3 regions of the Martinezella lusitana genome follow, and region 2 is predicted to be linked to each of the others. Evidence: riboswitches for the same ligand, from Rfam matches in the RefSeq annotation. Region 2 holds a riboswitch; each other region holds the start of a gene.
What was found. Region 2 has a riboswitch for cobalamin ahead of HB780_RS30000 (aromatic ring-hydroxylating oxygenase subunit alpha). Riboswitches for the same ligand answer to the same signal wherever they lie in the genome.
Positions count from the first base shown of each region.

Region 1: another riboswitch for cobalamin. It lies ahead of nrdH (glutaredoxin-like protein NrdH); the one in region 2 lies ahead of HB780_RS30000 (aromatic ring-hydroxylating oxygenase subunit alpha).
Region 3: another riboswitch for cobalamin. It lies ahead of cobU (bifunctional adenosylcobinamide kinase/adenosylcobinamide-phosphate guanylyltransferase); the one in region 2 lies ahead of HB780_RS30000 (aromatic ring-hydroxylating oxygenase subunit alpha).

Region 1 is NZ_CP050307.1:1,720,022-1,727,982, forward strand. It holds gene HB780_RS10995 (ABC transporter ATP-binding protein) at 1-11, shown strand, start outside; gene HB780_RS11000 (sensor histidine kinase) at 137-1,201, shown strand; gene HB780_RS11005 (response regulator transcription factor) at 1,204-1,812, shown strand; gene HB780_RS11010 (hypothetical protein) at 1,930-2,277, opposite strand; cobalamin riboswitch at 2,585-2,811, shown strand; gene nrdH (glutaredoxin-like protein NrdH) at 3,060-3,281, shown strand; gene nrdI (class Ib ribonucleoside-diphosphate reductase assembly flavoprotein NrdI) at 3,296-3,709, shown strand; gene nrdE (class 1b ribonucleoside-diphosphate reductase subunit alpha) at 3,751-5,832, shown strand; gene nrdF (class 1b ribonucleoside-diphosphate reductase subunit beta) at 5,849-6,838, shown strand; gene HB780_RS11035 (phosphatase PAP2 family protein) at 6,980-7,702, shown strand; gene HB780_RS11040 (jacalin-like lectin) at 7,793-7,961, opposite strand, start outside.
Region 2 is NZ_CP050308.1:3,373,534-3,381,494, forward strand. It holds gene HB780_RS29985 (L-threonylcarbamoyladenylate synthase) at 1-343, opposite strand, end outside; gene HB780_RS29990 (DUF6656 family protein) at 402-1,013, opposite strand; gene HB780_RS29995 (ACT domain-containing protein) at 1,104-1,517, shown strand; cobalamin riboswitch at 1,731-1,932, shown strand; gene HB780_RS30000 (aromatic ring-hydroxylating oxygenase subunit alpha) at 2,031-3,275, shown strand; gene HB780_RS30005 (FAD-binding oxidoreductase) at 3,279-4,367, shown strand; gene HB780_RS30010 (glycoside hydrolase family 25 protein) at 4,437-5,438, opposite strand; gene HB780_RS30015 (BA14K family protein) at 5,678-6,151, shown strand; gene HB780_RS30020 (transporter) at 6,222-7,223, opposite strand; gene HB780_RS30025 (acyl-CoA dehydrogenase family protein) at 7,538-7,961, shown strand, end outside.
Region 3 is NZ_CP050308.1:695,712-703,672, reverse strand. It holds gene HB780_RS17220 (cobyric acid synthase) at 43-1,497, shown strand; gene HB780_RS17215 (chloride channel protein) at 1,494-3,290, opposite strand; cobalamin riboswitch at 3,469-3,870, shown strand; gene cobU (bifunctional adenosylcobinamide kinase/adenosylcobinamide-phosphate guanylyltransferase) at 4,011-4,535, shown strand; gene cobW (cobalamin biosynthesis protein CobW) at 4,541-5,590, shown strand; partial or broken gene cobN (cobaltochelatase subunit CobN) at 5,600-7,961, shown strand, end outside.

The sequences.
Region 1 (7,961 bases), on a different replicon from region 2:
ACCCGAGTTAAGGACCATGCTTGATCATCGCCGACCATTGGCCCACCTCAATGGTCGGCATTGCTCATGGCTTTCCGATCGTGCACCCTGCCGTCGCATGTGCGGCGGCGGATTCGTGTAGGAAGGGTAAGGCGATATGAGGCGCGAGGTCCTGCGATACCTGGTCGAGGCGCCCTTGCTGTGGCTGGGCCTTGCGCTGCTCGCCACCCTGATCTTCGTTGCCGACACGGTGACCAATCTGGAGATCGCCTTTGCGGTGCTCTATGTCTCGGTGATCCTCATCTCCGTGCGCTCCGGCCGGCCCGGGGCCGTCATGATCGTGGGGATCGCCTGTGCCGTCCTCACCATAGCGAGCTACTTTCTGACACGGCACGGAGATTCCCAATCCGGCATGGTGAACGGGGCCATAAGCCTGCTTGCCATCGGCGCGACTACCTATCTGGCGATCAGGATCGAGGCGACCGAGGCAAGAGCTAGACAGGCGCAATCCGAACTCGCGCGGATGTCGCGCATCATGACGATGGGCGAACTCAGCACCTCTATCGCCCATGAAGTCAGCCAGCCGATCACCGCAATCGTGGCCAATGGCAATGCGGCACTCCGCTGGCTGTCGGCAGCACCGCCCGAGCAGGAGGAGGCACGGCGCGCGCTCGACAGGATCGTCAAGGATGCCGGCCGCGCCGGCGAGGTGATTGGCCGCGTCCGCAGTCTGGTTGCGCGAACGGCGCCATCGCGCGACAGGATCGACATTGTTGAAGCGGTCACCGAAGCGCTGGCGCTCGTGCGTGGTGAGATCCGCGAAAACCATATCCTGCTGCGCACCGAACTCGCCAATGATCTACCATCAGTGACAGGCGACCGGGTTCAACTGCAGCAGGTGATCCTGAACTTCGTCATCAATGCCATCGAAGCAATGGCGGGCGTCGATGTGGAGAAGCGCGAGCTGCTGGTCAGCGCCGCCGCCGATGGCAGAAAGATAACGGTCAGCGTGCGCGACACAGGCACGGGCGTGCCGCCTGCCGCTTCCGAGAGGATGTTCGAAACCTTCTTCACGACCAAGACAACAGGAATGGGAATGGGGCTGGCGATCAGCCGGTCGATCGTCGAGGCGCATGGCGGCACGGTCTATACAGCGCCCAACTTCCCGCATGGCGCGGTGTTCGGCTTCATCCTGCCGTCGGTTGCCGGAACGAGAGGATGATCATGCCGGAGCAAAAACCGACCATCTATGTCATCGATGACGATCCGTCCGTCCGGGATGGGCTGGACAGCCTCCTGCGCTCGGTCGGCTACGACGTCAGCAGCTTCGCATCGCCACGGGACTTCCTCAACCATCGACGATCCGATGGCCCCTCCTGCCTTGTCCTCGACGTCAGGATGCCGGATGCAAGTGGCCTGGATTTCCAGGACGAATTGGCAAGGACCGGCAATCCCCTGCCCATCATATTCCTGACCGGCCATGGCGACGTGCCGATGTCGGTCAGGGCGATGAAGGCCGGCGCGGTGGAGTTTCTGCTCAAGCCCTTTCGGGAGCAGGATCTCCTCGACGCCATTCGGCAAGCTTTGGAAAAAGATCGCGTCCGACTTCGCCAGGACGCTGCGACGACCGATCTGCGGGAGCGGTTTGCGACGCTGACAACGCGCGAGCGTGAGGTGATGGCGCTTGTCGCCCTCGGACGCCTCAACAAGCAGATCGCAGCCGAACTCGGCCTGAGCGAAATCACCGTGAAGGTTCATCGCGGCCAGGCGATGCGCAAGATGCAGGCTGGCTCCGTCGCCGACCTCATCAGAATGGCCGATACGCTCGGATAGCCCGCAATGCCGGGGACATCAATCAGTTCAACGTCGTCAAGGCACGATCGAAATCGTGCCTTGACGCTATGCTTTAGCCCGCCGGCTACATTGGTCACGGCGGATGATGCGTGAGCCTTAATTGAGGGCCGGGCAGCCACGTCGATTGGCAAAAACCATACGGTCGGGGCCACCATCATTCCAGCCACGGACGACAATGCGTCGCCCGTTGTTTTCGACCGAATCAATGCGTCGGAAACCTTCCTGGCGGGCGGCGTCCATGAGTTCGCGCCGGCCGCAGCCCCCGCGGTCACGGTCTCTCCGTGGGCCGTCCCAGTTCTGATCCTGCCGGCGATCCCACCTTGGCGGCTGCCTGTATCCGTCGTCATCACCGAAATTCTGCGCCATGGCGGCAGACGGCATCAATTGCGTTGCGGCCAGGCCGGCCAATGCAAGAAAAGAAACTCGTGCAAAACGTCCAAACATCCTTCGCTCCTCACTTTTATATCGATGGCATGATTCGGTGATATTGCATTTTACATGAACGCTATCCGAACAGGCCGTTCATACAATCCCAACGTGATCGCCCCCAAGGCATCGCTTCCACGATGCAGCGCCTCCCCGAGCATAAAACTAGGGTTGCCAGCAGTGAAGGCAAGCACGGGAGCGTGGCCCACCGGGAGAAGCAACGGAATGAAATGAAACAACGTCTCCCCCAAGGGCGGCTTTGCTCTATCCCCACGAAACGTGACGGCGCGCCATCATATCGATTGACGAAATTCCAACCTCGTCTACCATATGTAGTGTTCGAGGTTCTTCCGATTCGCAAGGGTTGGGGGCTAAGACGGGAATACGGTGCGCGACCGCCCATAATGGGCGCCGCAATTCCGGAGCTGCCCCCGCAACTGTAAGCGGCGAGCATCTATCCACCGAAAGCCACTGAAGCATGATGTTTCGGGAAGGTGAGGATTGATGCAACGACCCGCAAGCCAGGAGACCTGCCTCAAACAAAACGTCCACGGGCGGGGTGTCCGGAAGGTCGCGATGTACAGCGGAATGACTCCGTTCGTGCACGCTTCCCCGAGGTCCTGCGATCAGTCAACTTCGGGGTGAAGTCCATGTCGAATTTTTCAAACCAGTCCCTGCGCGAGTAGCCGCACATCCACGTCCGAATCCGGGCGTGTGCTGACCCATCTTCATTTTCTTCGAACGGGCATCGGCGGATGTCTGGACGATATCGTGTGACTTTCAAAGATACGAGGACAATCATGAGCATCACCGTCTACAGCAAGCCCGCCTGCGTCCAATGCACAGCAACAACACGAGCACTCGACCGCCACGGCATCGCATACCGGGTCGTCGATGTTTCCACCGACAATGCCGCTTTCGAACTGGTGCAGGGCCTCGGCTACCGCAAGGTCCCGGTGGTCGTCGCCGGCGAACAGCATTGGGCGGGCTTCCGGCCCGACATGATCAGCGCGCTTGCCTGATGAGACAGCCATCGATGGGGCAGATCGTCTATTTTTCCAGCCGGTCCGAGAACACCCATCGCTTCATCGGCAAGCTTGGCCTGGACGCCGTGCGAATACCGGTTCGTCAGGATGAGCTTTTCCGTGTCCACCAGCCCTTCGTCCTCGTGGTGCCGACCTATAGCGGCGACAGCGGCAAGGGCGCGGTTCCAAAACAGGTGATCCGTTTCCTGAACGAGACGGAGAACCGATCGAACATCCGAGGCGTGATCGCCGCGGGCAACAGCAACTTCGGAGCGACCTTCGGGATCGCCGGCGACATCATCTCCGCCAAATGCCAGGTGCCGTATCTTTACAGGTTCGAGCTGATCGGCACGGAAGAGGACGTCGCCAATGTCAGAGATGGATTGGAACGATTTTGGACACGCTCACGCTCGAACGCCCGGTAAAGGCCACCGAAACGCAACTCGACTATCATGCGCTGAACGCCATGCTGAACCTTTACGACGAGGGTGGCAAAATCCAGCTCGACAAGGACCGGCTGGCGGCAAAGCAGTACTTTCTCCAGCGCGTCAACCAGAACACCGTCTTCTTTCATAACCTCAGGGAGAAGCTCGATTATCTCGTGACCGAGGGCTATTACGAGCGCGAGGTTCTCGACCAATATTCCTTCAACTTCGTGCGCGACCTCTTCGATCACGCCTATGCGAAGAAATTCCGGTTCCCGACATTTCTCGGAGCCTTCAAATATTACACCAGCTATACGCTGAAGACCTTCGACGGGAAGCGCTACCTCGAGCGCTATGAAGACCGCATCTGCATGGTCGCGCTGACCCTGGCGCAAGGCAATGAATCGCTGGCGAAAGACATGGTCGACGAAATCATTGCCGGCCGCTTCCAGCCGGCAACCCCGACCTTCCTCAATGCCGGCAAGAAGCAGCGCGGCGAACTGGTCTCCTGCTTCCTGATGCGCGTCGAGGACAACATGGAGTCCATCGGACGCTCGATCAATTCGGCGCTTCAGCTCTCCAAGCGCGGCGGCGGCGTCGCGCTGTCACTCACCAATATCCGCGAGGCCGGCGCGCCGATCAAGCACATCGAAAACCAGTCATCCGGCATCATTCCGGTGATGAAACTGCTGGAAGACAGCTTCTCCTACGCCAACCAGCTCGGCGCGCGGCAAGGAGCGGGCGCGGTCTATCTGAACGCGCATCACCCCGACATCATGCGGTTCCTCGACACCAAACGCGAGAATGCCGACGAGAAGATCAGGATCAAGACGCTGTCGCTTGGCGTTGTCGTCCCGGACATCACCTTCGAACTCGCGAAGAACAACGAGGACATGTACCTGTTCTCGCCCTACGACGTCGAGCGTGTCTATGGCGTGCCGTTCACGGAAATTTCCGTGACGGAGAAATACCGCGAGATGGTGGCCGACAACCGCATCCGCAAGAAGAAGATCAAGGCGCGCGACTTCTTCCAGGTGATCGCCGAAATCCAGTTCGAGAGCGGCTATCCCTACATCATGTTCGAAGACACGGTGAACCGCGCCAATCCGATCGCCGGGCGCATCACCATGAGCAACCTCTGCTCCGAAATCCTGCAGGTGAGCGAGGCAAGCACCTACATGGACGATCTCTCCTACGAGCATATGGGCAAGGATATTTCCTGCAATCTCGGCTCCCTGAATATCGCTGCTGCCATGGATTCAGACGACTTCGGCAAGACGATCGAGACGGCAATACGGTCGCTAACGGCGGTCTCCGACATGAGCCACATCTCGTCGGTGCCCTCGATCGAAAAGGGCAATGATGAGAGCCATGCGATCGGCCTCGGCCAGATGAACCTGCATGGCTATCTCGCCCGCGAGCGGATTTTCTATGGTTCCGAGGAAGGCGTCGATTTCACCAATATCTATTTCTATACGGTGACCTATCACGCCATCCGCGCCTCCAATCGCCTGGCGGTGGAACGGGCGCGCAGTTTCAAGGGGTTCGAGAATTCGAAATACGCCTCCGGCGACTATTTCGACAAATACACCGAACAGGAATGGAAGCCCGCGACAGAGCGGGTTCGAACACTGTTCGAAACCGCCGGCATAGACATTCCGACGCAGGAAGACTGGCAGGAACTGAAGCAGGCCGTGATGGAAGGCGGTCTCTATAACCAGAACCTGCAGGCGGTGCCGCCGACGGGATCCATCTCCTACATCAACCACTCGACCTCCTCTATCCATCCGATCGTCTCAAAGATCGAAATCCGCAAGGAGGGCACGATCGGCCGCGTCTATTATCCGGCTGCCTTCATGACCAATGACAATCTCGACTACTATCAGGATGCCTACGAAATCGGGCCTGAGAAGATCATCGACACCTATGCGGCGGCCACCCAGCATGTCGATCAGGGGCTATCCTTGACGCTGTTCTTCCGCGACACCGCAACAACCCGCGACATCAACAAGGCGCAGATCTACGCCTGGAAGAAGGGCATCAAGACCATCTACTACATCCGCCTTCGCCAGATGGCGCTGTCCGGCACGGAAGTGCAGGGCTGCGTGTCCTGCGCACTCTGATACCCTGGGGAACAAGATGAACATTCAAGTGAAAACCAACACGCCGAAGCGTTCCAAAGCGGTGCGCGCCATCAACTGGAACCGCATCGATGACGACAAGGATCTGGAAGTCTGGAACCGGCTGACAGGGAACTTCTGGCTGCCGGAAAAAGTGCCGCTTTCCAACGACATCCCTTCCTGGGCGACCCTGAAACCCGAAGAGCAGCAGCTTACCATCCGCGTCTTCACCGGCCTGACGCTTCTCGACACCATCCAGAACGGCGTCGGTTCGGTGACGCTGATGGCGGACGCGGAGACCTCCCATGAAGAGGCGGTGCTGTCGAATATCTCCTTCATGGAGGCGGTGCATGCGCGGTCCTACTCATCGATCTTCTCGACGCTGTGCCTGACGCCGGATGTCGACGACGCCTATCGCTGGTCGGAGGAGAATGAATTCCTGCAGCGGAAATCGGCGCTGATCATGGAGCAATATGCCTCCGGCGACCCGCTGAAGAAGAAGGTCGCCAGCGTCTTTCTCGAAAGCTTCCTTTTCTATTCCGGCTTCTATCTGCCGATGTTCTGGTCAAGCCGGGCGAAGCTGACGAATACCGCCGACATGATCCGCCTGATCATCCGCGATGAAGCCGTGCACGGCTATTACATCGGATACAAGTTCCAGCGGGCGCTCGACCGTGAGCCGGAAGCGCGGCGCCAAGAGATCAAGGATTTTGCCTTCGACCTGCTGCTTGAGCTTTACGACAACGAGGCAAAATACACCGAAGCGCTCTATGACGGCGTCGGTCTGACGGAAGACGTCAAGAAATTCCTGCATTACAATGCCAATAAGGCGCTGATGAATCTCGGCTACGAGGCGTTGTTCCCGCCGGAGGCTTGCAAGGTCAATCCAGCGATCCTGTCGGCACTCTCGCCGAATGCCGACGAGAACCATGACTTCTTCTCAGGCTCGGGATCGTCCTACGTCATCGGCAAGGCAGTGGCAACCGAGGACGAGGATTGGAATTTCTGAGCCGACACCGCCGGTCGTTTCCGAAACCATTCCGTTTTGCGAGCAGCGCTTTTCCCGTTGCCGCATGGATTTGGCCGGTGGTACATCTCGACCGGAATTCGAAGCAGACGAAATGGAAACTATTCAGATGGGCGACCGCACATGAACGATCAGCAGCCCCGCAAGCCGGGTATATTTGGGTGGCTGAACCGTTTCGAACCCCTGGTGCTCGTCATGTTCGCGGCTTTCTCTGGCGGGCTCTTTCTGTTTCTGCAATTGACCGGTGAGGTTCTTGAAGGTTCGACGAGGCGATTTGACGAAAGCATATTGCTGGCGCTTCGCCAGCCGGACAATCTATCGCTTCTATTGGGACCTGCGTGGCTCACCCATGCCTTCAGCGATATCACCAGCCTTGGCGGCACGACGGTCCTCACGCTGTTGACGACACTGGTGACCATCTACCTGCTACTCGATCGCCGCCGCTCGATCGCCATCTTCATCCTCGCCTCGGTGCTGGGCGGATGGCTGCTGAGCACCACGCTGAAGCTAGGCGTTGCAAGGCCAAGGCCGGACATCGTTCCGCATCTGGTCGAGGTTCATGACCTGAGTTTTCCGAGCGGTCACGCGATGGTCTCTGCCGTGACCTACCTGACGCTTGGCGCGCTTCTCTCCCGCACGCAGGCTTACAGGTCGACCCGGATCTTCATGATTGTGGTCGCCATTTTTCTGACGCTTCTGATCGGCACAAGCCGGGTCTTTCTCGGCGTGCATTTCCCGACCGATGTCCTGGGCGGCTGGTGCGCCGGCGCCACATGGGCGCTTGGGTGCTGGATGATCGCCCGCCGCTACATATCGACATCGCCTGAAACGAGAAACCCGGGATAGATGGTTGAACCCACCGGGCATTCAACCAAAACAGGGCGCATCGAATTGCGCCCTGTTTCGTGCCGAATAAGACCAGACTTGCCGGTCTCCTCAATGCCGTTGCGGCCTTGAGGAATGGGCGGGAACCAGCCGCTTGACGGCCGAGCCCGACACGTCCTGTATCTCGACGCTGGTATAGCTCACTCCTTCATAAGTTCCGCTGACGGGGTATTCGAGCGTGGTGCCGTCGGTAAAGACGATATGCACGGTCCCGGTGAAA
Region 2 (7,961 bases):
GCCCGGCGGTCGCCAGCGGGTGAATGTCGCTCTCTGGGCGCAGCGGCAGCACCAGCGTCAGCGGACCGGGCCAGAAGGCTTCCGCCAGCTTTCGCGAGACGGGATCGAAGATCGCGTAGCGTTCGGCCATGGCGAGGTCGCTCATGTGGCAGATCAGCGGATTGAAGCGCGGCCGGCCCTTGGTCTCGTAGATGCGGGTGATGGCGGCGGGATTGGTGGCATCGGCGGCAAGCCCGTAAACAGTCTCGGTCGGTAGCCCGATCGGCAACCCCTCGGCAAGGGTGGCCGTCGCCGCCGCTATTGCCGCCTCTGGATGCTGGAGAATGTCTATATGTCGCGCCATGACCTGACCGATTGTCGTTCAGGCCGTTCTTATGCTTTTCGAGTTTGGGGATCAATGATCAAAGCTGGCGAATGATGTCACGGAGCTGTTCGTTGCGTGCGCCGAGCAGAAGCACATTGCGGATGGCGATCTGTGGATCATGGGTGTGGAAAAGCACGCCGTTGCCGCGCACCTCGCGATTGATCGTCAGCTTCTTCTTCGAGGCATCCTCATCCGGCCTTATGGCGACGGCGAAATACATCCGCGAATATTTCAGGCTGATGTCTTCGAAGAAATTATCGTTCTGGCCGAGGCGGGCGAAGAAATTGGCGATGTAGAAGGCCCAGCTCACTTGCTCATACTGCGCGAATTGTGTCCGCGCAGCAGTGACGTGGCAATAGCCGAGATGCGGCGTATCCCTGAGCGTGTGATGGAAGATCAGTTTTGGAAAGCGGATCGACTGGTGAAAGCTGTTGAGGCGGTCATGGGTCGTCTCGCCGGCGCTTCTGAGCTTGCTAGCCGTGCGTTCGGCCACTTCCTCGAAGGTGAGGTAGCGTCGCTCCTCAGCGAGCCAATGCGTCTTGTCTCGATTGATGCGGCCGGTGCGCAGGAATTCCGTATACCCGGGTGCCGGCAGCGTCGGCTCCGGGTCGGCGGGTTTCTTGGCATCGAAATATCTGAGCTTTGCCATGCCGGCTCGCCATGGAGGTCTGGATAGCGAAGGATAGATCATCTAGCTTGAGCCGGGCTTGCTGATGGATCGCTGAGGAGGATCAGAACCATGTCCGGCATCACCGATCTCAAGTTGCTGCTTGTCGGCATGAAGCCTGATCTCGTCGAGGGCGAGTTCGTCTATTGTAGCGTGCCCGCCTCGTCGCTGGCGGATTACATCCACCTGAATCCGGTTGGACTGTTTCAGGAGAGAGAGGGTGTGACGCTGATCTTGCCGGTCGAGGCGGCCCGACAAGCGGGGCTTCCGGCCGAGCCTGCGATGCGGATGATCACTCTCGAAATCCACTCCTCGCTGGGAGCCGTGGGTCTCACGGCTGCGCTTGCGACGGCGCTGGGAAACGAGGGGATCAGCGCCAATGTCGTTGCCGGCTATTATCATGATCATATCTTCGTGCCGGTGGCCGATGCCGGGCGTGCAATGGCTGCACTACAGGCGCTTTCGGCAGCGCAGCTCCCGCGTTGAAGCCGCCCAGTGACGAGCCTGTCGCAATCAAGACAAAGCGGCGCAGATGCAGAGCGGCTCAAGCGGAAAATGATGCTGGCTGCGGGAGCATAACGATTTGAATTATCTTCCGATATTACGGCTGAGCGGTCTCTCCGAAAATCTTCTTTCGTCTGTCGTCAATTTCGAAGCCGATGTCGCATTGCAGCAGAGCGGCGGGCGGGGCGAGGATTATGATGACATCAATCTCAAGGTGCCGCCCGCTAGGGGGCGGAGAATTGGGAAGCCGGTCGAAATCCGGCGCTGCCCCCGCAACGGTGGTGGAGTGAAGCATGGCGAATAAAACCACTGGGCTGAGACAGCCTGGGAAGGTGCCATGGGGTTCTCTAGAGAACCGCTCCAGAGCCCGGAAACCAGCCTTGGGGAGATATGGTTTACTGACCGCGGCGGGTGGTCGGGACATTGCTTTGGGTCGTTCTCAAGCGGCCACGCATGTCCTCTGCCTGCTCACCGGTACTGCGCGAGGATAGGCAAATGGATATTAGCACCAACGTTTTGCGGCAATTGAAGAACCGCCGCGAGGGCTTCAGCCTGGAGCAGCCCTTCTACACCGATCCGGATTATTTCAAGCTCGACATGGAGACGATCTACTATCGCGACTGGCTGTTCATCGGCCATGATTGCGAAGTGCCTCGTGCCGGCAATTATTTCACGGTCCAGATCGGCGATTATCCGGTCGTCATCGTTCGCGGCCGCGATCAGGTGATCCGCGCCTTCCACAATAGCTGTCGCCATCGCGGCTCGCGCGTCTGTTCCTCCGAGCGCGGTTCTTCGGCAAAGCTGGTCTGCCCCTATCATCAGTGGACCTACGAGCTTGACGGGAGCCTGCTCTTTGCCCGCCATATGCCGGAGGATTTCAACAAGAGCGAGTTTTCGCTGAAGCCGGTCCATTGCGAAAGCGTTGGCGGCTATGTCTTCATCTGCCTTGCAGAACAGGCGCCGGACTTCGCGCCGTTCCGCGCCATGGTCGAGCCCTATCTCGTCCGCCACCGCCTCGGCGAGACCAAGGTCGCCTTCGAAAGCACGATCATCGAGAAGGGCAACTGGAAGCTCGTGTGGGAAAACAATCGCGAATGCTATCATTGCGCGGCCAACCATCCCGAGCTCTGCCGCACCTATCCGGAAGCACCGAGCGCGACCGGCGTGCAGGGCGCCAAGGACGATCCGGTGATTTCGGCGCACTGGGCGAAGTGTGAGGCGTCGGATCTTCCAAGCGAATTCCGCATGTCGCCGTCCGGCCAGTTCCGCGCCGCACGCATGCCGCTCATCCAGGATGCCGAGAGCTACACCATGTCGGGCGCGCGCGCCGTGCAGCGGCCGCTCTCCAAAGATGTGCTGGAAAGCCATATCGGCACTTTGTTGCTCTTCCACTATCCGTCGACGTGGAATCATGTGCTCGCCGACCATGCGATCACCTTCCGCGTGCTGCCGCTCGGTCCCGAGCAAACGCAGGTCACGACCAAGTGGCTCGTCAACAAGGACGCGGTCGAAGGGGTCGACTATCATATCGACGAACTCACCCACGTCTGGACCGAGACCAACGATCAGGACCGCCGGATCGTCGAGGAAAATGCCTTCGGCATCCGCTCCCCCGCCTACCAGCCCGGCCCCTATTCGCCGGAAGATGAAGGCGGCGTGATGCAGTTCGTCGAATGGTACGCGAATTTCATGATCAACCGGCTGCAGGGCGATCAGGCCAAGCTGTCGGCGGTCGCCTGAGTTATGAACATGACCGTTTCCCTCCGCCATCAGCACTTGGACCAGATGAAGCCCTGGACCGACAGGCAGCATCTGCTCGAATGCCTTTCGGCAACGCCGGAAGCACCCGATGTGATGACCTTCACCTTCCGCTCCGACAAGGACAACTGGTTCCGCTATCTGCCGGGCCAGTTCGTCACTCTGGAGCTGCCGGCGGCTGCGGAGCCGGTCATGCGCACCTACACGCTGTCCTCGACCCCGTCGCGGCCCCTTTCCGTCGCCATCACGGTCAAGGCGCAGAAGGACAGCATCGGCACGCGCTGGATGTTCGATAACCTGAAGCCGGGCATGCGCGTCAAGGCTTTCGGTCCTCTCGGCGACTTCAGCCATATCCGTCATCCGGGCGAAAAATATCTCTTCGTGTCCGCCGGCTCGGGCGTCACGCCAATGATGGCGATGACGCGCTACATGTCGGATACCGCGCCGTTATCCGACATCACCTTCATCAATTGCTCGCGCAGCCCCGCCGACATCATCTTCCGCTCGGAGCTGGAATATCTTGCCCGCTTCATGCCGAACCTCGACCTCGGCTTCATTGTCGAAGGCTGTGGCCGCACCGATCTCTGGTCGGGGCTGAAGGGCCGCATCGACAAGGCGAAGATCGGGCTGTTGGCGCCTGATTTCATGGACCGCACGATCTTCTGCTGCGGCCCGGAAGTCTTCATGGATGCCGTCCGTTCCATGCTGGTGGCGCACGGCTTCGACATGACGCGCTATCATCAGGAAAGCTTCCAGCCGGCGCAGGCGGCATCGCCGCTGGCTGAAGTCAGCGATGACGCGCCGACGGAAGCAGCGACTTCGATCAGCTTCACCATGGCCGGCAAGGACGTCCCCTGCGCGCCCGGCCAGACGATCCTGCAAGCCGCGCGCGGCGCGGGCGTGCGCATAGGTGCGGCCTGCGAGTCAGGCCTCTGCGGCACCTGCCGGGTAATGAAGCTCTCGGGTGAGGTCGAGATGAGCCACAATGGTGGTATTCTCGACGACGAGATCGAGGAGGGCTATATCCTCGCCTGCTGTTCGCGTCCGAAGACGGATGTGCAGATCGAAGCCTAAAGTAATTCCAGTGCGTAGCGGTTGCCGTCCGGAATTGCGTAAAAAAACTGGGTAGAGCGCTGAACCGCTCTAGAAGTCCTGGTAGTTCAGTTCGTTGATCTCGACCGGTGTCTTTTGCTGGGTCGAGGCGGTGACGACCGGGTCGACCATCATTGACACGAGTGTCTGCAGCGGCTCGACACAGCTCGGCGCCTTGGCGATCATGTCGGGCGCTGGCATCGGCTTGGCGGGCAGAAGATCGCCCTGCGGCCAGATCCCGGCAAGCTGCATCTTCGTCATCGGCACGACATTGACGTCGATATCTGTGAGCGTCCCCGGCACCCGATAAGGACAGCTCTTTTCCGAACAATTGTCGGACGAGGCGAACTGCCAGAGGGCGTATGTGTCCCAATTGCCAAGCGGGAAAGCGCCCTTCACGTCGGATTTGTATCGCGCATACCATAGCGGCAGCCGCGACAGGATCGGGTAGTCCTGGCGATGGTCGGCGATGTATTGAGCGGTATTGTGGTTGGTGTAGAGGATCGGATAGCGTCCGGTTCTTACCTTGATATGGCCGACGAAGACCTGCGCGTCGGAGAGCGACATATACCGCAAGACATCAAGGCCCTCGATATCGAGCACCATCAGCTCGTCCGGTTTCGGATCGGCATAGTCGAGAAAATGATTGGCCTGATCGACCGGATTGCCGGGACGTCCGAGATGATAGGCGCCCCACAGCAACCCGCTCATTTTCGCCAGCATCCGCCGTGTCTGATAGAGTTCGCGGCTGACCGCATATTTGCGCCACATGGTCTTGCAGTGCGCAAACGTGTCGCCGGCATGATCGCCGGTGCAGCTGAAGCTCTCGGGTAGGCCATCGGAAGCCTTGGAGATGAAGCCGGAGATGCGTTTGTCCTGCAAGAGCTGTTCCCAATCGATGGTGTTCAGCTCGTAGGCGTCGACGATGAGGGCGTTTTGAGGATCGGTCCAGGGCTGGCTTTCACCCGCCGCAAGTCTGGAGGCCAGTCCCAGCAGTGCCAGGACCATCAGGAGACTGCAAATCAGAGGGTGAGTCTGCCGGTATCCTTTCATGAAATAATAGTAAGGATTGCTGGTTAATCTTTGGTTAAGAATGAGATCGTTATAAATTTACGATGAGGCCCGCTCAGAGCACCTTAAATTGGTACTGATTGAAGGCAAAGCTCATGCGACGCGGCGTCCATTGGAATGATCGGACGCGGCAGGCAGTTCGTACCCTGTTTCGGGGAACTTTCCCCGACGCGGAGCATTATCTGCTTTAGCACTAAATAAGCCAAGGAATGGAGAAGTAAATGCTTGGTTTCCGTGCGAGAATTGCGACTATCGCTCTTTCGGCCGCCGTGGCTCTGACGAGCTTCACGCCGTCCTTCGCAATACAGATGCCTGCCGCACCCGTTGCTGCGGCGGACAAGGCCGCGCCTGCCGGCATCGAGCAGGTTCAGTGGCGTCATGACGGTTATGGTGGCTATCGGGGCGGTTATTATCGTCGCGGCTGGCACGGCGGTTATCGTGGTTATGACGGTTATCGTCGCGGCTATCGCTACCATGATGGCTATTGGTTCCCGCTAGCGGCCTTTGGCGCTGGCGCCATCATCGGTGGCGCGATCGCCAGCCAGCCGCGCTACGCCGCCCCGCCGCGGGCTGCGGGCGTCAATCCGCGCCATGTCGATTGGTGCTATGCGCGCTATCGGTCCTACCGGTCTTACGACAACACGTTCCAGCCCAATAACGGCCCGCGCCGACAGTGCTACTCGCCTTACTTCTGAGCAGGATAAGGTGCATCAAAGCAAACCGCCCGGCTATCGCCGGGCGGTTTTTTTGTTGGTGGATGTCCTGTCAGAGAATGTTTACCCGCTTCAGCAGCCACCAGGCGAGCAGCATGGAAGCGACGATCAGGGCTACGGCATATTCCGTGCCGGCGCCGCCACCTGAAAACGGCAGGCTCGAGGTGTTCATGCCGAAAAAGCCGGTCACCAGCGTCGGCGGCAACAGGAGAGCCGTCATGATCGACAGGATATAGAGATGGCGGTTGATCTCGGAGGCTAGCTTCGAGTCGATCTCTTCGTGCAGCAGACGCGCGCGCTCCTGAAGCGCATAGACGTCATGATCGACTGATTCCAGCCGGCCGGTCAGCCGGCCCGCGACATCCTCGAAGCCAAGCGGCATCTCCTCGTCATCGGCCGCCGCCGCCCGCCGCATCAGCGTCAGCACCGTGCGCAGATGCCGATGCAGGCGCACGATTGTTCGGCGCACCGGCGCCAGTCGCCGCCGCTCGTCGCGCGGCGCGTTGTCATAGACGAAATCCTCGATAAGGTTCAGTTCCTCGGTAATCTCGATGACCAGCGAGATCAGCGTGCGTTGGAACTCGACGACCAGCAGTTCGAACAGGTCAAGCGGGCTTTCGAATTTCGCCGCGTTCTTTTCCACAGCCATGCGGACGCGCTCGACACTACGCAGCGGCTGTAGCCGGGTGGTGATGAGCATGCGGTCGGTAAGCACGAAATGCAGCCAGCCGATATTGCTGGTCTCCTGGTCGAATTCGCGCTGGAAATCGACCAGCGTCCCGAACAACATCTGCTCGTCGACGGTGATCGTCGCATGAGTCTCATGCGTGATCAGCGCCGTGCGTACGGATTCATCCAGCCCTGGGATATCTTCCAGGAATGCGGCGACACGGGCGTCGACAAGGTTCAGGTGCAGCCAGACGAAGCCATCACCATCGAACAATCCCGCGCGCTGCGTGTCATCGGACAGCCGTTCGGCGTTGCCCGCGCCGGGGCGGAAGCGATAAGCCCAGACAAAACCCGGGATCCTGTTGGTTGTGGTGATCGTATTCATGGCCGGATTGTTCGCATCATCAAGGGAGTAGCCATAGTCATTGTTCATGACGGTTGTTTATGCAAGTGCCGGCGGAGAGGGGACAATCGTGCAGAATGGCGGAAACGTCCCCGATACGGTGATGGCTATCGAATTTCTGGAAATTCTTTCCGTCGATGGCGGCTAGAGATATCAGCCCGAGCATGTCGCAATTTTGACGCAGCATTGCTTTCCTAAAATTGACGCTTACGTAAAAATCAATTAGCTATAGACAACAAGCGACCGATGATCTGGGTGAGGTAGACTGTCGGCATCATCACTGCGGAGGAGATATCATGTACAAGGCGCCTGTCGAAGAAATCGCGTTCACGCTGAAGCATGTCACCGGCATGGGGCAGGCGATGGAGGAGGGGCGTCTCGGCGACCTGAGCGGCGATGTCCTCGATGCCATCCTGACCGAGGCCGGCCGTTTCGCCGGCGACGAGATGGAACCGCTGGCCGAGATCGGTGACCGTCAGGGCGCCAAGCTTGTTGATGGCAAGGTGGTGTTGCCCGATGGCTGGGAGAAGCTCTATCGCGACTGGATCGCCGGCGGCTGGAACGGCCTGACCGCCCCGGAAGAGTTTGGCGGGCAGGGCCTGCCGCACATGCTGAACGTCGCGACGCTGGAAATGTGGAATTCCGCCTCCATGGCTTTCGGTCTCGCGCCGACGCTGACCATGGGCGCCGTCGAGGCGCTTGTCGCCCACGGCAGCGAGG
Region 3 (7,961 bases), 1.2 Mb from region 2:
TTCCGGTATTGCAGTGGCAAGGCCCAGATGGAGCGATGACGAATGACGAAGGCGATCATGCTGCAGGGAACCGGCTCCGATGTCGGAAAAACGGTATTGGTCGCCGGCCTTTGCCGCCTGTTCGCCAACAGGGGCGTCCGGGTCCGTCCGTTCAAGCCGCAGAACATGTCCAACAATGCCGCAGTCGCCGAGGATGGTGGTGAGATTGGCCGGGCGCAATGGCTGCAATCGCTGGCCGCGCGCGTGCCGTCCTCGGTGCATATGAACCCTGTGCTCCTGAAGCCGCAGTCGGAGACTGGCAGCCAGATCATTGTACAGGGCAAGGTCTGGGGATACGCGAAGGGCAGGGATTATCAGGCACTGAAGCCGCAGCTGCTGGGCGCAGTGCTGGAAAGCTTTGCGACCATGCGCGCCGGAACCGATCTGGTCATCGTCGAGGGCGCCGGCTCGCCCGCCGAGATAAACCTCCGGCAGGGCGACATCGCCAATATGGGCTTTGCCACCCGCGCCAATGTGCCCGTCGTGCTGGTCGGCGATATCGATCGCGGCGGCGTCATCGCCTCGCTTGTCGGCACGCATCATATCCTGCCGGAGGAAGACCGGCGGATGATCCGCGGCTATATCATCAACAAGTTTCGCGGAGATGTTTCGCTGTTCGGCGAGGGGGTCGAGGCCATTGGCAGCTTCACGGGCTGGCCCTGCCACGGCATCGTGCCTTGGCTGAAGGCGGCGGGCCGGTTGCCGCCCGAGGACTCGGTCGTGTTGGAGCGGCTGGCGCGCGGCTCCGACGGCGCGCTGAAGATCGCGGTTCCCGTTTTGCCGCGCATCGCTAATTTTGACGATTTTGATCCGTTGCGCGCCGAGCCGGATGTCGATCTGGTCTTCGTTCGCGCCGGCGAAAGGCTGCCTGTAGATGCGGGGCTCGTGATTTTGCCGGGTTCAAAATCGACCATCGGCGATCTCATGGATCTGCGGGCGCAGGGATGGGACCGGGATATCGCCACCCATGTCCGGCGCGGCGGTCGCGTCATCGGCATTTGCGGCGGCTACCAGATGCTCGGCAACGTGGTCTATGATCCACTCGGCATTGAGGGATCGGTCACGGAAACGCCGGGGCTTGGGCTGCTCGATGTCGAGACCGAGATGGCGCCGGAAAAGACCGTGCGCAACAGTATGGCTCAATCCACGGAGTACGACGCGCCGCTTTCCGGCTATGAAATCCATCTTGGCGTGACACGTGGCAACGATTGCGACCGGCCCTCGACCATGATCGACGGCCGGCCGGATGGGGCGCGTTCTGGCGATGGCCTCGTCATGGGCACTTATCTGCACGGGCTTTTCACCAGCGATGCCTATCGGGCAAGGCTGCTGGCAAGTTTTGGCCTGAGCGGCGAGCGGATGGATTACCGCGCCAGCGTCGAGACGGCGCTGGACGAGATTGCCACGGAACTGGAAGCGGTGCTCGATCCGGCCTGGCTCGACAGTCTCGCGGGCTAAAGCTCGCCGGAGACCTCGCGGCGGCGGCGGTCTAGTTCTTCGCTGTAGCGGCGCAAAGTGTAGCTCTCGGTGAGCAGGCCTATCACCTTGCGCTCGATGAGGTCGTTGACCACCACCAGGGCTTCGCTTGCCGTCTGGTCGAACAGGGCAGCGGCCTGCTTGGCATTCATCTGCGGTTGTAGGAAGTCGTTGCGGTGGCGGATGAAGTCGGCAAGGCCGTGCTGCTCATCATCCTTTTCGACCGGGCTAGCATAAATGTCCGGCACCAGCACCATGCCGGCATATTTATCGTCCTTGTCGAGCAGAATGACGCGCTGGGCCGAGCCGATTGGAAAATCGTGCCGAAATTCCTCGATTCGCATGCTGACGCTTGCCGTGTGCACATCCGGACGCATCATCCGCGCGACTGTCAGGTTGCGGATCCAGCCGACGTCATGGGCGCTGCGAATGCTTTCGCCGCGCAAATGGAAGCGCCAGGTGGCGAAGGAATAGCCGAAGGTCGTGCGCACCACCAGCGACGAGGTGATGACGGCGGCCAGCACCAGCGCGGTGATCGGGAAATCGCCGGTGATCTCCAGCGCCAGGAAGGTCATGGTCAGCGGTCCGCCGATGATGGCGACAGCAAGCGAGCTCATGCCGACGACGGCGTAGATGACCGGTGTCAGCGTGGTGTGATCGAAATAAGGGGCGCAATAGGCAAAGATCTTGCCGAGCAGCGCGCCCATGAACAGCGAGGCGAAGAACAGGCCGCCTCGGAAACCGGAGCCGATGGATACCGCGGAGGCAAGCGACTTCAGCAAAAGGAGGCTGGCAAGTCCCCATAGGGTGACTTCACTGCCGAGATTCAGGTGCAGCGCACCGTGGCCGGCGGAGAGAACCTGCGGCGAAATCAGCGCCAGAAGGCCGACGACCAAGCCGCCGAGCGCCGGGCGAAAGGGCGGCGCGATCGAACTCTTGCGTGCCAGCTCCTCGACAAAGGCGACACCCTGCATGATCAGGATGCCGACACCGGCGCAGAAGCCGCCAAGCAGGATGGCCGGGATGTAGTCGGCGGGGACCACGGCACCGAACCGGCCGACATCGATGGTGAAATCATCGCCGGCAAGCATGCGGGCGATGAAGGTCGAAATAAGTGCCGAAACGACGACCGGAGTCAGCGTTAGGATGGAATAGGTGCCGATGATCAGCTCAAAGGCGTAGAAGGCTCCGGTGAGCGGCGCGTTGAAGGCGGCGGCGATTGCGCCGGCAGCACCACAGCCGACCAGCATCCGAAGATCGGCGCGGCGAAACTGCATCTTGTAGCCGAATTTCGAGGCGATGCCGGCGGCGAGCTGCGTGTAGCCGGCTTCCAACCCGACGGAGGCGCCGAAACCGTTGGAGATCAGGTTCTGCACGGCGACAAGGATGCTGTCGGTCAGCGACAGGCGGCCGCCGTGGAGCGCATTGGCTTCGATCGGATCGATCATCGGCTTTTTGCGGGTGCGTGACATAATGAAGATCATCAGGCCGAGCAGGATGCCGCCGGCGATCGGGGCGATCAGCAGCAGCGACTTGTCGGTAATCTGCATGGCGGCCGAGCTCAACCGGTCGTCGTCGGGGATGCCGTAGACGAGGCTATGGAGCTCACGCGATATCAGGCTCATCGCCGTGACGGCGCAGCCGGAGGTCACGCCGACGAAAGCGCCGGCAATGACGAGCCCGAGCTCGCCACGGCGAAAAAGCGCCCTCAGCCGGCTAGGGCTGAAAAAGGCGGAGAGAACACCGAGACGGCGTGGTTGAAATTTCTGCAACATGGGGAACTGACGATAGTTTCGTGCTCAGATGTATATACCTGGCTTCCATAAACTCCTAACATCAAACAATTACGGCAAAAAGACTGCGCGATCAGTGGTTCCCGAGCTATTTTCGCTGTCGGAACAGCGGATGTCGCATCCGCCGCCTTGATTGACTTGCCTGGGCCGAAAGCCTAATCATTGCGGCATAACGAATGGTTCCCGAGCGGCGATCTGCCGCATGGGATGAAAAGGGAATGTGAAGGGGCGGACCCAACTCGGGCGTTCTCATCACAGCCGACCCCGCGACTGTAGAGCGGTCAGGGTTTTCCATCCGGTTTTGGGGGTATTTCGTTGGTAGTCCGCATGGTGCGGGCGAGCGAAAGCAGCTCCAGAGCAGGAAAAGCCACTGGCGTGGCATCGTGATCAACCAGGGCTGGGCGCCTCTATTATCTACGAATCGTCCGCTTTTTCATGATGACCTGCCGGGAAGGCGAGGAAGATCCGCTGGTGCAAGAGCGGGGGCGACCGGTTTCGGTTCGCCTCCGCTTGCCGCACCTCACCCGCGAGCCAGGAGACCTGCCATGCGTACCGGGCGTAAAGCCTATCTTGGGACGCATGTCTCGTTGCCAGCACGGAGGTTGTCATGGCGCCAAACGAATTTTCGCGTGTAAACGCCTGTTTTTCGGGCTTAGCTGCTTTGCGCCGATCTGCCCGTTCGTGCGGGAGCGACAATAGCTGATGCCATCCTCACCATCCCGCGCGGTCTTCGTTCTCGGCGGCGCGCGCTCCGGGAAATCCCGATTCGCCGAAAAGCTGATCTCCGATACCGGCCTTGACCGTCACTACGTGGCGACCGGGCAGGCTTGGGACGACGAAATGCGCGATCGTATCGCACAGCATCGGAACGATCGCGGCGATCTGTGGACGACACATGAGGAGCCGCTCGATTTGACCGCACGTCTGGCGGCGATCGATAGCGTTGGCCGCGCTGTTCTCGTTGATTGCCTGACGCTATGGGTCACCAATCTGATGATGGCCGAGCGCAATATCGCGGCGGAGTTTTCCGCTCTTACCGAATTTCTGCCGAAGGCCAAGTCGCGGCTCGTTCTCGTTTCCAACGAGGTCGGGCTCGGCATCGTGCCGGAAAACCGCATGGCGCGCGAGTTTCGCGACCATGCCGGCCGGCTGCACCAGATGATCGCGGCGGCAAGCGCCGAAGTCTATTTTATCGCGGCGGGACTGCCGCTGAAAATGAAGGGTTGATCCGCATGAGCCAAGAAAAGATTCCCGCCACTGTCATCACCGGCTTCCTTGGCGCCGGCAAGACGACGCTGATCCGCAATCTCTTGCAGAACGCCGGCGGCAAGAAGATCGCCCTGATCATCAATGAATTCGGCGATCTTGGCGTCGATGGCGATGTGCTGAAGGGCTGCGGCGCAGAGAATTGCACCGAGGACGATATCATCGAGCTCACCAATGGCTGCATCTGCTGCACCGTCGCCGACGATTTCATTCCGACCATGACGAAGCTTCTGGAGCGCGACGTGCGCCCGGATCATATCGTCATCGAGACGTCCGGCCTGGCGCTGCCGCAGCCGCTGGTCGCCGCCTTCAACTGGCCGGATATCCGCACCCAGGTCACCGTCGATGGCGTCATCACCGTGGTCGATAGCGCCGCCGTCGCCGCCGGTCGTTTCGCCGATGATCATGACGCCGTCGAAGCCCGCCGCGTCGAGGACGATTCGCTCGATCACGAAAGCCCGATCGAGGAATTGTTCGAGGATCAGTTGACCTGCGCGGACCTGATCGTTCTCAACAAGACCGATCTCATCGACGTCGCCGGCCTTAGCCGTGTGCGTGCCGAAGTTGCCTCGCGCACCGTTCGCAAGCCGACGATCATCGAGGCAAAGAATGGTGACGTCCCCATCGCCATCCTGCTCGGCCTTGGCATCGGCACGGAAGCCGATATCGCCAACCGCAAATCGCATCATGAGTTGGAACACGAGGACGGCGCACCGCACGACCACGACGAGTTCGACAGCTTTGTCGTTGAGCTAGGCCCAATCGCCGACCCCACCTCGTTCATCGAAAAGCTGAAGGGCGTGATTTCCGAACACGATGTCCTGCGTCTCAAGGGCTTTGTCGATGTTCCCGGCAAGCCGATGCGCCTGCAGATCCAGGCCGTCGGCAGCCGTATCGACCATTATTTCGACCGCGCCTGGGCGCCGGGCGAAGCGCGGGCGACGCGGCTGGTGGTGATTGGGCTACATGAGATGGACGAAGGGATCGTGCGCAAATCGATCGAGGCGTCGGTCTAAGGCAGAGCCATGCATCTCCTCCTAGCGCAAAAAGGAACGATCAGCGACGGCGAGGAGGCGATTGATCTTGGTCAGTCGCCGGGCGATATCCTGTTCCTGTCGGCGGCCGATACCGAGCTTGCGGCAATCGCCGCCGCCCACGGGCAGGGGGAGGCTGGCTATTCGCTGCGGCTCGCCAGCCTGATGAGCCTCAAGCATCCCATGTCCGTCGATACCTATGTCGAGCGGACGGTGCGGCATGCGAAGCTGATTATCGTCCGCGCGCTTGGTGGCGCCAGCTATTTCCACTATGCGCTTGAGGCGCTGCATGCCTGTGCTGCGCGCAGCGGCGCTCTTATTGCGGTGCTGCCGGGGGATTCGAAGTCCGATCCGGGGCTGATGCCGTTTTCCAACATCGTGCTCGATGATCTCAACGCGCTGTGGTCCTACCTGATCGAAGGCGGGGATGCGAATTCTCGGGCGTTTCTTGGCTATGCCGAGGCGATGCTGTCGGGGGCGGAGAAGCCGGCAACGGCATCACCGCTGATGAAGGCCGGGATCTGGTGGCCGGGCAGGGGCGTGATTGGGGTTGAGGAGTGGAGAAGCGTCTCCGAATTGGCAGTCCCAGAGGGACTCGAACCCCCCACCATCGTAATCTCGTTCTATCGCGCCCTCGTCCAGAGCGGCGAAACCAAGCCCATCGAAGCCTTGATTGACGTCCTCGTTGCCCAGGGCATGCTGCCGCTGCCGGTGTTTGCCTATAGTCTCAAGGACCCCGTCTCGATCGGCATTCTGGAAAGCGTGTTCACCGAATTGAAGCCGGATGTCGTCGTCAATACGACCGGGTTTGCGGTTTCGGCGCCGGGTGCCGATCGCCAGCCGACCGTATTGGAGACGAGCGATGCGGTCGTGCTGCAGGCGATCTTTTCGGCCTCGTCGAGACAGGCCTGGGAGACGTCGTCGCAAGGGCTTTCGGCGCGCGATCTCGGCATGAACGTGGCGCTGCCGGAGGTGGATGGGCGTGTGCTTGCCCGCGCCGTTTCGTTCAAGGCGGCCGCACGCTATGATGATCGTGTCGAGGCCAATATCGTTGCCAGCGAGCCGGCCGAGGACCGCATGCGCTATACGGCGCGGCTTGCCGCCAATTGGGCGCAGCTGCGCAGGACGCCGCCGCCAAAGCGGCGCGTGGCGCTGGTCATGGCCAACTATCCGAACCGTGACGGAAGGCTTGGCAACGGCGTCGGGCTCGACACACCGGCAGGTACGATCGAAGTGTTGAAGGCGATGCGGACGGCGGGTTACCCGGTGGCCGATCTGCCTGGTGATGGCGATGCGCTGATCCGGCATCTGATGGATGGGCCGACTAATTCGGGTCACGATGGCAAGGTTGTTCGCGAGACGCTTTCTTTAAGCGAATACAAATATTTCTTCTCATCTCTTCCTAAACAGATTCAGGATGAAATCGTTGCCCGTTGGGGTGATCCCGAGAGCGATCCCTATGTTCGCGACGGCGTTTTCGCGCTGCCCTTCACCCGCTTCGGCGAAGTGCTGGTCGGTATCCAGCCGGCGCGTGGCTATAATATTGATCCGAAGGAAAGTTATCATTCACCGGATCTTGTGCCGCCTCACGGCTATCTCGCTTTCTATGCGTTCCTGCGCCAATCCTTTGGTGCGCATGCGATCATCCATATGGGCAAGCACGGCAATCTCGAATGGCTGCCTGGCAAGGCCCTGGCGCTGTCGGAAACCTGCTATCCTGAGGCGATCCTCGGGCCGTTGCCGCATCTCTATCCTTTCATCGTCAACGATCCCGGCGAAGGCACGCAGGCAAAGCGCCGCACGAGCGCCGTGATCATCGACCACCTGACGCCGCCATTGACCCGCGCGGAAAGCTACGGTCCGCTGAAGGATCTCGAAGCGCTGGTGGACGAATATTACGAGGCCTCCGGCGGCGATCCGCGCCGTATCCGGCTGCTGCGCAAGCAGATCCTCGATCTCGTTGCCGATATCGGCCTCGATCAGGATGCCGGCATCGCCAAGGGTGAGGGCGAGGATGAGGCGCTGAAGAAACTCGACGCCTATCTCTGCGATCTCAAGGAAATGCAGATCCGCGATGGGCTACATATTTTTGGTGTCTCACCGACAGGCAGGTTGCTGACCGATTTGACGGTGGCACTGGCGCGTGTGCCGCGAGGTTTGGGCGAGGGTGGCGATCAGAGTTTGCAGCGGGCGATTGCGCGGGATACGTTGGAGGGAGTGGGATTCGTCGAGAGTGCGGCACCCCCCTCTGTCGCTCTCGCGACATCTCCCCCACAAGGGGGAGATCGTTAAATCGCGGCGCTTCCTCGTATCAAACAGACATCGAACCCGTTGACGCTGCGCTTGGCGTTTC